3 regions of the Paenibacillus sp. FSL H7-0357 genome follow, and region 1 is predicted to be linked to each of the others. Evidence: riboswitches for the same ligand, from Rfam matches in the RefSeq annotation. Region 1 holds a riboswitch; each other region holds the start of a gene.
What was found. A riboswitch is a leader RNA that binds a small molecule or an ion and turns the genes downstream of it on or off. The one in region 1 is predicted to bind cyclic di-GMP.

Region 1 (4,477 bases):
GGGAATTTAACGAGCTCCTCGTCCAGCTTGCCCGCGATATCTTTAATAACACTCAAGTTTAACTGACTAAGGATATAGTGCTTCACATCACTTTTTGTATATCCATGTTCCTGAAGCAGCTGTTCAATATTGGATACTGCTGTCGGGAAAGCCACATTGACGTTATACTCCGGATGAAGATAGATTTTCTTATCTTCAAGCGACAGATGTTCTCCGTACATTTGCGTCATGCCTCCGGCAGGGAACTGCATATCCTCCGCCTTCTGCGTATTGGTGTAGTACGCCGAATCTATCAGACCGGAATCCGTATCCTCCACTCTCTCCAGCAGAACCGCACAGGCCGCATCTCCGCAAAGGCCCTTGGACGCCAGGTCCCCTTCTTTGTAGAAACGGGCAATCTGCTCCGACCCTACAATGAGTGCGTATCTCACTCTGGGAGTGGATATCATGGATCGGGCTGCTTGGTCAGCAGCGACAACCATACCTACACAGTTGGCATTGCTGTCATAGATAATGCAGGAATCTTTACCCTCCAGCGCCTGATGCACAAATGCAGCATCTGTCGGAGCGCTGAAATCATGTGTTCCTGAGGAGAATACGATCATATCCAAATCGCTTCCGCTGAGCCCACAGCTCTTCAATAGCTTTTTGGATGCTTCAATAGCCATATAAAGCGTGCTCTCTTCATAGTCCGCCGCGTAATAACGATCCTTACGGCCAAAGAACTCCCAAATGCCGATAAGCTTGTCCGCTGAAGATCCGGCCTGCAGAGCCAATTCCTCATTGCTGATCTTATAGGCAGGATGGTACACTTCGGTGCTTACTATTTTGACATTAGCCATGGTTGACCACCCTCTGCTTTAGATTTAGGATATACGATTTAGGATTTAACGATTGCCCAAGCCTCTTCCACCGTATCCACAAAATGTCCTTTAAATCCGGCGCTTGGAGCTACTCTCTGTAATTGAGATTTGGCTACTACTTTCTTCGGATTCACCAGAACCGCATGTTTAAAACCGTTATACAGCACATAGCAGCGTTCCAGAACCGGTAGTATCTCCGGCTTGAAGGGCGCCATATCGTTGCAGTCAATAATCAGAGACATCTCGTGGATCGGCAAAGTCGGCATGGACGCCTCGAATATTTCCACTTCTTTTACCGTTTCAGCCAATTCGGCAAATCCATGCAAGCTGATGAAGATGGTGTTGAATTCCGGGTACATTTTAGTTTCTGCGATCATTTTTTAACGACACTCCTCTAGTTGTTTTTTTTCAATTTGCGGTTGCGGGATTCATTGGAAATAGGTTCATACCCAAAATTTACCGCTTTACTACTATCGTCAAATTGCACTGTTTTTTTGATAGTTTCTGAAAATTCATTTATGGCGTTCTGACTATTGTACGAAGCACAATATAGTCATTTGCGTCGCGTGAGATCAGTGTGTCTTTATTGAAATACACAAAATTGTCCGCACTGCGGTTTCGTTCCCCAAGCAAAAAGAGTTCCCCGTTTCGGAGGTTCACTCCGCGGGCTACCAGTTTATTGTTCATCATTTCCGAGAACACCGCATAATTGTCACCCACGATTAATAGATCATTCCGGTCGCCATTTACCCATTCACGTTTAAGCAATACTTTAACCGGAGCTCCGGCTTTACTGCGGTCCATCGTCATATAAATGAAATAATTTTTGGTCTTGCCGGCAGCATCCACTTCTTTGGAGTCAATCATCCAGACAATATCTTTACCATTCGAAGCTACGAGGTTGAAGGATTCATTTTCTTTCAGCTTGTAAAGCTCAATTGTTTTTGAACTTGGCAGATCATACAGATACAACGTGCCGGTGTCCCATTTGCTATAGATGAACTTGTCATCTACAAACTGGTGGACCTGATCAAAACCGAGATCATTGATGGTCTGAGTTTCCAGCGTCGTTTTGTTAGTGAAGTAAAAATCTGAGCCACTGCTGTGTGCATAATATTTGTCACCCACACCCAGTAATTCCGGAGTTTTCACTTCCAGCGGAAGCTCGCTTGTTTTTTTTGTTTTCAAATTGTACTGTACCAGCTTCTTCGGGTAGATATTAATTCGTTTAGTCACTTCAATTGTAGACTCATAATAATAAACACTGTCTCCCAGGAGCTGCAGGTTCGTTTTGAACGTGTTAGTAGAAGTGACTTTCTCCGTCGTCTTCTTCTTCCAGTTATGTAAGTACAGCTGATAAGCCCCTTTGCTATCCTTCTCCAGTGAAGCGATCGTGTCACCCGTGAACTTGTAGTTGTAGTCAAGCGGCATGTTATATGCAGTTTTGACATCTGTAAAAGTGTACTTCGCAGCTGCGTGGACCGGAGTAGCAATCAGGGGTCCTGCAGCCAAGGCCGCAGCCAGAATAAACGCTAAACCTGGCCTTATTTTGTGGCGAATCTTCAAAAACATGTTTTTTTATTCTCCTTTTGTTGTATTTAGACAACAAAAAACCAAACTACATGAGCGTCCCCGCTGTCATGCCGCTTTCGTGAGCGGTTTAGACCGGTGGCTTTGCGTCTTCCGCCTTTCGGCGGAGTTGCCTTTGTTCATCAGCTGGCGCTTCCGAATCACAAACATATTTTGGTATTTATTATCTATCTAAATTTATAATTCGACAAGAGTAGTCATTATCCTTCTTTTTTCTCACATTCAAATATTGTTCGCTGTATCTGTTTTGTTACGATAGTGCATAGATCCGTTTGACCATAAAATCGAAAAAACGCTGATTCCAGTTCTCTGACAGCCGTTCGGTCAAGTCTGCAATCAACACCACAGCGAGGTCCACCAGCTTCTGGACACCTGAAGGGAGTGCGTCCGGTCCAAGAGCATTTAACGCTCCTGTTAACTCATCCAGTTGCTGTGGACTGAGTTTGTGATGCAATCTCTTAATGCCGAGCTGCGCTGTAGAAGGATCTGCTACATGCCGCAGAACTATCATTAGATCTGCCGCCAGATGACTGCCAAGCCGGTGTGCCCAGAGCAAATCGCCGCGGAGATACGCGGTTTCAAATTCCAGAAGACTGAAAGTGAAACCGGAAAGGATTCTCGTAATCTCTACATCCGACATGGGGAAGCTCTCTGCTTTGTAGTTGGCAAGACATCCCTCGGGATCATGCAGGACAAGGATTTGCTCGGTTTGTTTCAGACTCTCCTCAGTCACTGTATAAAGATCGAAATGCAGACCGTCTTCAAACACGCCAACAATTTGTGGTCCTACGAAGTTAGCTTCCGACCAGAATATCAGCGGTTTATAGCTCTCCATATAGGATATTCTGCGCGTTAAAAAATCCGTCAAGCCCTCGCTGTGGACCAAACAGTACAAATCAACATCCGAGTAAACATCCTGCTGTCCTCTGGCATGTGCACCTTTCAGAAATACCGCCCTGACTGCCGGATCATCCTTTACAGCCAAGCCTACCTGACGGATTGCTTCGTCTTGTTTCATTCTCTCTTCCCCCTGCAATGTGTAGTATGATCTGAACATAATCTTTCTTTTTTATAAAAAGTGAGAAATATTGTGGCGCTGGTGCGTCTTATATACAAATAAATTAATGGGAGGCACTGGATGAAGGCACAGGAAAACGACAAACAAATCATTGCCGAAGTGCTGCAGGGCAACCGGGAGGCCTTTGCGGTACTCGTAGACAAATACAAGTCGAGCTTGTATGGTCTGCTGCTCGGTATGGGCGCCAGTCACCAGGATGCACAGGATTTGGCCCAGGAAACATTTATCAAAGCATACCAGAAACTCCGCGAGCATCATGGCCAATCAAGCTTTGCCGCTTGGCTGTACGCCATTGCGATCAACCACTTCAGGTCACTGAAAAGGCGGAAATCCCCTGGCCTAACAAGCAACTTACTGGAGGAGAAGGATCACGGGCCAACCCCTGAAGAGCAGTATATGCGTAAGGAAGACGAGCTTGAAATGCACCGGAAATTGGCCAAGCTTCCAGAGCGATACCGGATTGTACTGCTGCTTCGCTATACCAATGAATTATCCTATGAGGAAATCTCAGCGATAACGGGAATGCCTATGCACCAGGTCAAAAATTGTCTCCACCGCGCCCGTCAAAAGCTGAAGAAACAATGGTCGAAATCCAGGGAGGGTTCCAATGAAAAAATGGGCTTACACCAATCACAATGACTTGTCCGGCACTGATAACGATCTACTGACGGATTCACAATTGTATACAAGCTCTAATCTAGCTGATGATTTCACAGAGCGCGTTATGGAACAAGTTCGCAATACAGAGATACAGCCCGCCTCCGGGCAAAAATTATCCGAGATATCCGGAATGCAAACGGGCCGCACCCTAAAAAGAGGTTTAAAGTGGGGCAGCTCTGTTGCTGCAGTGATAGGAATTGCTTCATTACTGTTTTTCATTGGCAGATCAGGTACAGTCTCAGAGACGTTATCCACCCCTCCACAGAAACCGTTCCTCCTTGCCAAC
Region 2 (4,477 bases), 2.3 Mb from region 1:
TGCTTTCCTGGCAACCAAAATCTCCTTTATCAACGAAATTGCCAACATTTGCGAAAAAGTGGGAGCTGATGTAACCGAAGTGGCGGAAGGCATGGGGATGGACCGGAGAATCGGCTCAAGCTTCCTGCAGGCCGGAATCGGTTATGGAGGCTCCTGTTTCCCGAAAGATACCAATGCACTGATCCAGATCGCAGGTAACGTGGACTATGAGTTCAAGCTGCTGAAATCGGTGGTTGAGGTGAATAAAGGACAGCGGTTTATGATTATTTCCAAACTTCATGAGTCGCTCGGCAGCCTGCGCGGCGCGGTTATCGGAATTTGGGGGTTGGCCTTCAAGCCGAATACCGATGATGTACGCGAGGCACCTGCCCGTGAAATCGTCGAAGCGCTGGTAGCGGAGGGAGCTACAGTGAAGCTCTATGATCCGATTGCCGCCGATAACTTCAAAATGCAATACGATCATCCGCAGCTCCGCTGGTGCGGCCTGCCGGAAGAGGCGGCAGAAGGCAGTGATGCCGTATGCCTGCTGACCGACTGGAGCCAGTTCAAGGATATCGACCTGCATCGCTTGGCGGGCAGTATGCGCCGCCAGGTTTTGATCGACGGCCGCAACGTCTACTCCAAGGAGCAGATCGAAGGCACCGGCCTGGAGTACCATTCCGTCGGACGCCCGCAAATGGGCGGACTGAGCGGGTATTCGGCCAGCGTGGCTGGTGCGATCTAAGCTAACACCTTGCCCTTTACTGCCGTCAAACTAGCGGCAATGCCGGATCTTTAGCAGGGTGCTTCGCCTGTGGGTGCAAGCCGCGGGCGTGAATGTCTTGCTAGGGCGCATAGCCCAGCTGGAATCCATCTAAGTAAGCTGTTATGGAATGGAACGGAGAGGAATTTTGGAACTGTAGGAGCGAATGCGTCCGCCTGAAAGCTTTCCGTAGGAAAGCTCGCTTCGAAAGCATATGCAGTCTGCGGATTTCCACCGCGAACAGCGGTATAAATCAAGAAATCTGCAGACAACAGCGGCCGAAAGTCCAAACATTCCTTGCAGTGACTCTCATAACAGCCCAAGCTGGTAGAATTTTTGCGCAGCCTGCAGTGCTGCCTGAAGCAGTCTGTCTTTTGCATTAGCCGAACTGCAGCTCACAATAACAATCCGATATTTTTGCGTCAACACATAATGAGGAGGGTTCCATATGAAACTGGTACTTCTATCAGGCGGTTCAGGTAAACGTCTCTGGCCATTGTCTAACGATTCACGTTCGAAGCAATTTCTGAAGGTACTTGAGAGCCCGACGGGTGAACCGGAATCCATGGTACAACGGGTATGGCGGCAGCTGGAGGAAGCTAATATGTCGGGTTCGGCTTATCTGGCTACCGGCCGCAGCCAGGTGGAAATGATTCAGAGCCAGCTTGGCAGCGAGGTGCCTATCATCGTTGAGCCGGAACGCCGCGATACGTTTCCGGCGATTGCCCTGACAGCAGCCTACCTGTATTCCATGGAAGGCGTTTCGCCAAGCGAGACCGTGGCCATCCTGCCGGTCGATCCTTATGTGGAAGCCGCCTTCTTCGATACAGTAGTGCAGCTTGAGCAAACGATGCAGGAGAGCGGAGCGAACCTGGCGCTGATGGGTGTAGTACCCGAGCATGCTTCAGAAAAATACGGATATATCATTCCTACCAGCGCTGAGGCGGGAGCAAGCGGCTATCTGCAGGTAAGCCACTTCCAGGAGAAACCTGACCGTGAGCAGGCTGAGGAACTGATCAGCCGGAATGCCCTCTGGAACTGCGGCGTGTTCGCGTTCCGCCTGGGTTACCTGCTTGATATTCTGCAGCGCAAGGGATTGCCGCTGAACTATGAGGAACTGCAGAAGCAGTACAAACTGCTTGCTTCCATCAGCTTTGACTATGAAGTGGTGGAAAAAGAGGAGAAAATCGTAGTTCAGCCTTATGACGGATTCTGGAAGGATTTGGGCACCTGGAACACGCTGACCGAAGAAATGAACAGCAACCATGTGGGCAAAGGGTTCGTGACGGCCGATTCCGAAGGCACTTGCCTGATTAATGAGCTGGATATTCCGATTACGGTGATCGGCGCGAAGGATCTGATTATCGCTGCCAGCCCGGACGGGATTTTGGTTACCCATAAAGCGGAGAGTCCGAGAATCAAGGAAGTGCTGAAGTCTTTTGAACAAAGACCGATGTACGAAGAACGCCGCTGGGGCCATTATAAGGTCATAGATTATGTGAAATACGATGAGGGAAATGAAGTGCTGACCAAACGGATTTTTATCGAAGAGGGTAAAAATATCAGTTACCAGCTGCACCATAAACGCAGTGAAATCTGGACATTTGTCAGCGGTGAAGCAAGCATTGTAATTAATGAGAAGATGCATAATGTGAAGGCGGGAGATGTGGTGCGTATACCGGAAGGCACCAAACATGCGATTCTTGCGCTGACGGATGTAGAGTTTATCGAGGTACAGACCGGCTCGGAACTGGTAGAAGAGGATAACATCCGCATCACCTTGGATTGGGAAGATATAGCTTTGCAACAGTTTATCTCTTAGGCCTAAACAGTCTATTTACCCAATTGTTGCAGATCCAAAACAGGCATTTAGAACCATTTATTAATTTATTTTTATTAATGCTCTAAATAAAAACTTCATAGGGACGATACTTACGGTAAGAGGGATAAATCCTTCCAAAACGACAAAGGCAAACCTAATCGAAAGATAGGGACGCAAAGCCATAGGGCCTTCGCAAGAGTGGCAGCCTGGCTACCGAAAGGAAGATAATTTTGAAAACTTACCGTAAGTCTCGTCTGCTGTCCACCTTGCTGTCTCTTGCCGTATTGTTAACCGCTATGCCTTTAGGATTTGGGCTGTCGCCTTCAACCGCAGAAGCCTCATCAAGCACAGCAGTGCCGGTTAATCCGGACGCTTCAGCCGAAGCTGTCAAGCTGCTTAGTAACCTCTATTCCATTACCGGAAAAGGGATTATCTCTGGACAGCACGATTATTTGGAGAGCCCGGATGAATTCAGCAACAAGTTGAAGGGAACAAGCGGAGAATATGCTGCTCTTCACGGATATGAGCTTGGCGTAATTAGCGGCCAGTCGGAGAGTACGGCTGCATCGCAGCGCAAGAATGTGGTGAACAGCGCGATCAACTGGTACAAGAACGGCGGCATTGTCGCAATGACCTTTCATCAGAATCTGCCGGGAACGGCTTACCTCTGGTCCAATGTGCAGAAGCCGCTCACCCAAGCGGAATTTAACAGGTATGTAACGCCGGGCACGGCAGAATACGCCAGCCTGATCACGGATCTGGATAAAGTGGCGGTGTCGCTCAAAAGCTTGCGGGATGCGGGCGTTCCCGTACTTTGGAGACCTTATCATGAAATGAACGGCAACTGGTTCTGGTGGGGGAAGAAAAGTAATTTTGCTGAACTGTGGAATATTATGTATGACCGTTTCGTGAACGTTCATCAATTAAACAATCTGTTGTGGGTATGGAACCCCAATGCACCGAATGCCTGGTCTGATCCTTATGCGCTGACCTATCCGGGCGCAAGCAAAGTGGATGTTCTTGCAGCAGATATATATGATAACGACTATATGAATAAGTACTATGACAGTTTGCTTAGTCTGGCTGCCGGTAAACCGATAGGCATTGGTGAAAACGGTGAGATGCCCAGCACGGCCAAACTGAAGCTCTCCCAGAAAAATTTCGTTTTCATGATGAACTGGGGAAAAATGCTCTATGAGAAAAATAGCACAACTACGATTAAGAGTTTCATGAATGATAGCTATACACTGACCCGGAATAAATATAAGAGTTGGAGTGCACCAGCCGTTGCGCCAACGGCAACACCGACACCGACACCAACGCCGACACCAACGGCAACACCGACAGCAACGCCAACGGCAACACCGATACCAACGCCAACAGCAACGTCGAAGCCGACGGCAATGCCAACGCCTGACTCTAATGATTCAGTGGAAGCGCCTGTGGTGAGCGGACTTAAGGGAGAGTACTTCAAAAACATGACGCTTTCCGGTACGCCCGCCTTGGTGCGCAATGATGCATTGCTTAACTTTAACTGGCGCCAGGGTTCGCCGGATCCTTCAATCGGTATAGATTCCTTCTCCGTCCGCTGGACCGGTCAAATCAAGCCAACGTATAGTGAGACTTATCAGTTTTTTACCACTTCGGATGACGGTATCCGCGTTTATATTAACGGTAAAGCTGTCATTGACAGCTGGATGAAACAGAGCGGAGCCGAGCGTACCGGAAGCATCGCTTTAACAGGCGGTCAGTTGTACGACATCAAGGTCGAGTATTACGAGAATGCCGGCGATGCGAATATCCGCTTAATGTGGCAAAGTCAAAGCCAAGTCAAAGGGACGGTTCCGGCCAGCGCATTGTTTGTGAATGCCGGGGCAGCTGCTGCCAGCCAGACAGAATTGGACAGTACACTC
Region 3 (4,477 bases), 880 kb from region 1:
CTGTGCTCCGAGGTAATTTTGCGAGCCTGGAACAGTGTATATCTTCTTTTTCGCGAGTGAGCGCAGCGCAGTCTCAACTACCTGCTGTGGAGTTGCTTTCTTCCCGACTGAAGCATCCTCTGTCCCCACGACGGTGAAGAAAGCTGTATCTGTAGAACCGGGGCAAAGTGCAAAGAACTGGACTCCACGGTCACGATTCTCCCACCATAATGCGTCTGTAAAGGACAAGACAAAAGCTTTGGTTGCCCCATACACAGCCATATAGGGGAGCGGCTGAAATCCTGCGGTGGACGATACATTGATCACAGTACCAGAGCTTCTGCGCAGCATATCCGGCAAGAATAAATGAGTCATATTTACGACGGCAGCAACATTCAACATAATCTCCTCATGCTGCCGCTGGCCTGAGATTTGCTCGAACCTCCCATGAGTGGCAAATCCGGCATTATTGACCAGCAGCTCAATCTCAAGTTTCAACAGCTGGCATTGCTGGAACAATTCGCTTGGTGCACTTGCTTCCGTAAGATCCATAGCTATGACTTTGACTTTGATGTTATAGCTTCTTTCGAGTTCCGCTGCCAAGTCATCGAGTTTGTTCTTAGATCTGGCTACGAGAACCAGATGGCTTCCTTGTTTAGCCAGCTGTATTGCAAATTGTTCGCCAATGCCGGAAGAGGCACCTGTGACTAGCGACCATTTTCCTTGAATATTCATAAAATTACTCCTCCTATTAAAACGATGTATTCGTTAGGAAACGATGTTACCGATTGTGCGAAAAAAATTACTTTAAACGTAGTGCCCAAAGCAATATTAGCTTGTTAGTTGGTAACAGTGTTTCCTATTGAAATCATAGTAACCTGCTGGCTGGAGAAAGTCAAACCTTCTTTTTTTAAAATTTGCAAGAAGATATGTGCATGTATGATTGACTTTGTGGAATCGACTGTATAGAATGCGTGGTATATGATTGGAAACTGCGTTTCCCGAGAATAACAACATAACTAAAGAAGGCGATTAAGTTGAATGAACCTAATAATTTTGCTGACGCAAGCAATAGAAAGCTGACAACCTACCAGGAAGCCCGCTTACAGAACACAGCTAGTCTTCGTCAACTCGTAGTTGATGCAGCAGCCTTTATTCTTCAGGAAGAAGGGCCGGAAGCTGTCACCGTGCGAAAAGTAGCTCAGAAGATGGGTTGCTCGACCAAGATCATCTACAGTCTGTTTGCTAATAAAGAAGGTTTAGCCCAGCAATTATATCTGGAGGGCTGCAAAATACTCTCGAGCGAATTTGAGAGTGCTTCACAGTCAGAGGATCTGCAGCAGTATTTAATTAATCTGGCAGAAGTGTATTGGGAATTTGGCCAGCGCTATACCAGCTACTATAAATTGATGTTTGGGGGAGCATTTGCAGATTTCAAACCGGATGAGCAGAGCATGAAAGGCACTGTTACTGCTATGCGGCGCTTGTTGTCCGTGATTGTCAGCGCTAAAGAGCAAGGCCTAATTGCTGGTGATTCAAATGCGGAATTTATTGTAGGTACGATTTGGTCCTCTCTTCACGGAGTGATTCACCTGCACATAGGAGGACATTTGGGAAGTGTCGCAGCGTCGCACGCAGTGTATAAAGGAACGGTAGCTCTACTTGCAAACTCGCTGTTTGCACCTGCAGCCGCAGCCAAGCATTAAAGCAGGAGTAGTTAGTGAAATCCTTTATATAGGGCCTGGGTTCGAATCCTGAGAGTCTATAACACAATTAAACGGCAGAGATGCCGTTTTTTTGTTTCTAAATTTGTTTTAAATCTTTACAAATGTCGAAGAATGAGGCCTATTTCCGAAAAAAGGAAAAGGTATATAAGTAAGGGAGAACTAGGACTTATTAATTTAATAGGGATAAATTCCGATAAAGAAAGAGTCCTGTACAACTAAAGTCACACCTGCATACCCATAACGGGACAGAAAAACCGAGTTTGAAACAAAGGCAAATCCGTACGAAAGTCGGAGACGCAAAGCCACGGGTCTACTTCATCCAAAGGAGGATGTTAAGACAGCCGGGCCGCTCAAGGCACTTGGTTTTTTGGCGTGCCTACAAATAGCGCTGGGGGAGAGAAGTAAATGAGGTTTAGAAGGAAAGGGAAGTTTTCGCGGACGGTTGTGTCCGCAGTGGCGGTGAGTATGCTTGTGGGCCTGTTTAGCGGAGGCCTTAGCATGAAGCAGGTTTTGGCTGCCGGGACCGATCCGGGTAGAACGGACTATAACGTATCCGGCGACCAGATTGTATGGCTGGAAGCAGAGGCCGACGGGGTGAAGCAGGTTCACGCGATGAATCAGGCCAGTGGTGCCAGCACTGTTCTTACATCGGGTTCATCCGCCAAGGATGCGCCTTATGTGAGCGGCAACGTTGCAGTGTGGGCCGACAAAGGAACAGAGCAGGAGTCTTCACTGAACTGGGATATTTACACTGCCGATCTTGAGACGGGTACCCGAAGAAAGCTTAACAAACAGTCTGGCACATATGGCAATCCGACTACAGATGGAGTCGGTGTAGTCTGGTACGAGCGCAAAAATTACGGCAGCATGATCTATCATGATCTGGCTACGGGTGTTGAAGCCGACCTCGGCGAAGGACGTTTCCCGGTGCTGGCCGGCGGCAATGTGGTGTATAAGAATGCCCGTGACGGGGGGCTCAGTCTGCTCCATTTGAAAAGCGGGGCTACGCGTGCACTTGTTAGTTTGGGCGGAGCAAGCTATGTGGACTGGTTTGTTTTTAACGGCAGCGATGTGCTGTTTAAGCAAAAAAATGGGTCTTCCGAGAGCAAATATGTGATTTTGAATATCAAGGACCTAACTGCTCTGCCTGTGGATCTCACCGAGATGAAGCCTGGAGGAACCCAGTATGCCTTCATGTCGATAGGTGAAGGACAGGCAGTTTTTCAAGAGGAAAGGGACGGTGCTGCCACATTGCAGCAAGTGAACCTTACTACATATGCAGTGAAATCACTGCCAGCAATAGAGCCCGGAACGAAGCTGATCGGCATTACCGGGGATAAACTGCTTTACAGCAAGAAGGATGATTACATAGAGTCGATAGACCTGAAAGAAGGATCAACCCCTCCGAGTCCGGGAGCCACTCCAAGTCCAGGGGTAACCCCAACGCCAGGAACGACTCCAACTCCAGGGACAACCTCAACTCCAGGTGCAGTTCCAAATCCAGGCGCAGATCCGAGTCCGGGTGCAACCCCGGAAGTGAAGACCACTGTAGTGACCGGAGCCAAGGACAGTCAGGTTATCGGAAGTGCGGGAGGTACTTTGTCTGTACTGAATGGCTGGGCACGGCTGGAGATTGCAGCAGGAACCTTCCCTGACAATACCACTGTAAGCTTGGCCCAAGCTGAGCTGGAGAAAGAAGTACTGCTCGACGCAACAGGCAAAAAACTGCTGAAGGCAGGTTCTGCGTGGCAGGTGCAAGCGAGTGCTCCGTTCCTGATGCCGGCCAAGCTGACGGTAGGGTACCCGAAGGAAGCGCCTTGGACGACAGGTCGTGAGAAGCTTGGAATCTATAGCAACGATCTGGCAAAAGGCATATGGAACTATATTGGCGGAGTGACTGCGGCGGAAGACGCCGTTGTTCAATCCAGAATTATAGCTTCCGGACTATATGCGGTAATGCTGCGCGGAGCTGAATTCACAGATATGTCAGGCCACTGGGCGCAGCAAGCTGTAGAGGTGCTGGGGGCTAGGGGGATTGTGAACGGGATGAACGGAACCGCTTATGCGCCAAAAGGGATCCTGACCCGGGCTGAATTCACCAAGTTGCTGGCAGCAACTCTTGGATTGCAGCCGCAGCGGCCGGAGACACCGGCTTTCCGTGATGTTTCAGCTGCGAACTGGTCCTACCCTTATGTGGAAGCAGCTGCAGCGGCAGGAATCGTAACGGGAGAAGGTGGACTTTTTCACGGCAATGATCCGCTGACCCGTGAACAGATGATGGTGATGCTGATGCGGGCAATAGACAGCACTATCGGCAGCCGGGCTTCTGCTGCTGAATCTGCCAAGCTTCAAGCCGAATTGGGCGGATATAAGGACAACGGCAGCGTTAGCAGTTGGGCAAGGGATTCTGTAGCTGCGGCGGTGGGCAAGAAGCTGGTGCAGGGTAACGGACAGCTTTTGAAGCCTAAAGATTCATCAACAAGAGCAGAAGCAGCGGTCGTGATGTACAAGCTGCTGGCTGAGCTGAATTTACTCTAACTTACAACGGATAGGAGATCAAATCATGAAATTCGGAGCGCTCAAAAGGAAGTGGCGCGGCGGCAGCATGAAGGCACGTTTTAACCTCATGCTTGCTTTGCTGTTGGTCATTTCTTATATTCCCATCCTTCCAGGTCTGGATAAGTTCATCTCTCCGGCTTATGCAGCTACCAATATGCGGATTGAACCCAGTGAACTTAACCCGGAATCGGGAAAATCGGTTAAAATCTCCT

Region 2: linked by a shared signal. The riboswitch ahead of H70357_RS05160 (PA14 domain-containing protein) and the one ahead of H70357_RS15175 (hypothetical protein) in region 1 are both predicted to bind cyclic di-GMP.
Region 3: linked by a shared signal. The riboswitch ahead of H70357_RS11330 (S-layer homology domain-containing protein) and the one ahead of H70357_RS15175 (hypothetical protein) in region 1 are both predicted to bind cyclic di-GMP.

What each region holds. Positions count from the first base shown of each region.
Region 1 is NZ_CP009241.1:3,507,250-3,511,726, reverse strand. Features, by position in the region: gene H70357_RS15185 (ketoacyl-ACP synthase III) at 1-842, opposite strand, end outside; gene H70357_RS15180 (hypothetical protein) at 881-1,240, opposite strand; gene H70357_RS15175 (hypothetical protein) at 1,380-2,435, opposite strand; cyclic di-GMP riboswitch class I at 2,486-2,577, opposite strand; gene H70357_RS34350 (aminoglycoside 6-adenylyltransferase) at 2,704-3,471, opposite strand; gene H70357_RS15165 (sigma-70 family RNA polymerase sigma factor) at 3,592-4,170, shown strand; gene H70357_RS15160 (DUF4179 domain-containing protein) at 4,139-4,477, shown strand, end outside.
Region 2 is NZ_CP009241.1:1,160,703-1,165,179, forward strand. Features, by position in the region: gene H70357_RS05150 (UDP-glucose dehydrogenase family protein) at 1-724, shown strand, start outside; gene H70357_RS05155 (sugar phosphate nucleotidyltransferase) at 1,191-2,564, shown strand; cyclic di-GMP riboswitch class I at 2,702-2,782, shown strand; gene H70357_RS05160 (PA14 domain-containing protein) at 2,795-4,477, shown strand, end outside.
Region 3 is NZ_CP009241.1:2,625,206-2,629,682, forward strand. Features, by position in the region: gene H70357_RS11320 (SDR family NAD(P)-dependent oxidoreductase) at 1-714, opposite strand, end outside; gene H70357_RS11325 (TetR/AcrR family transcriptional regulator) at 1,017-1,685, shown strand; cyclic di-GMP riboswitch class I at 1,967-2,060, shown strand; gene H70357_RS11330 (S-layer homology domain-containing protein) at 2,205-4,244, shown strand; gene H70357_RS11335 (DUF6531 domain-containing protein) at 4,270-4,477, shown strand, end outside.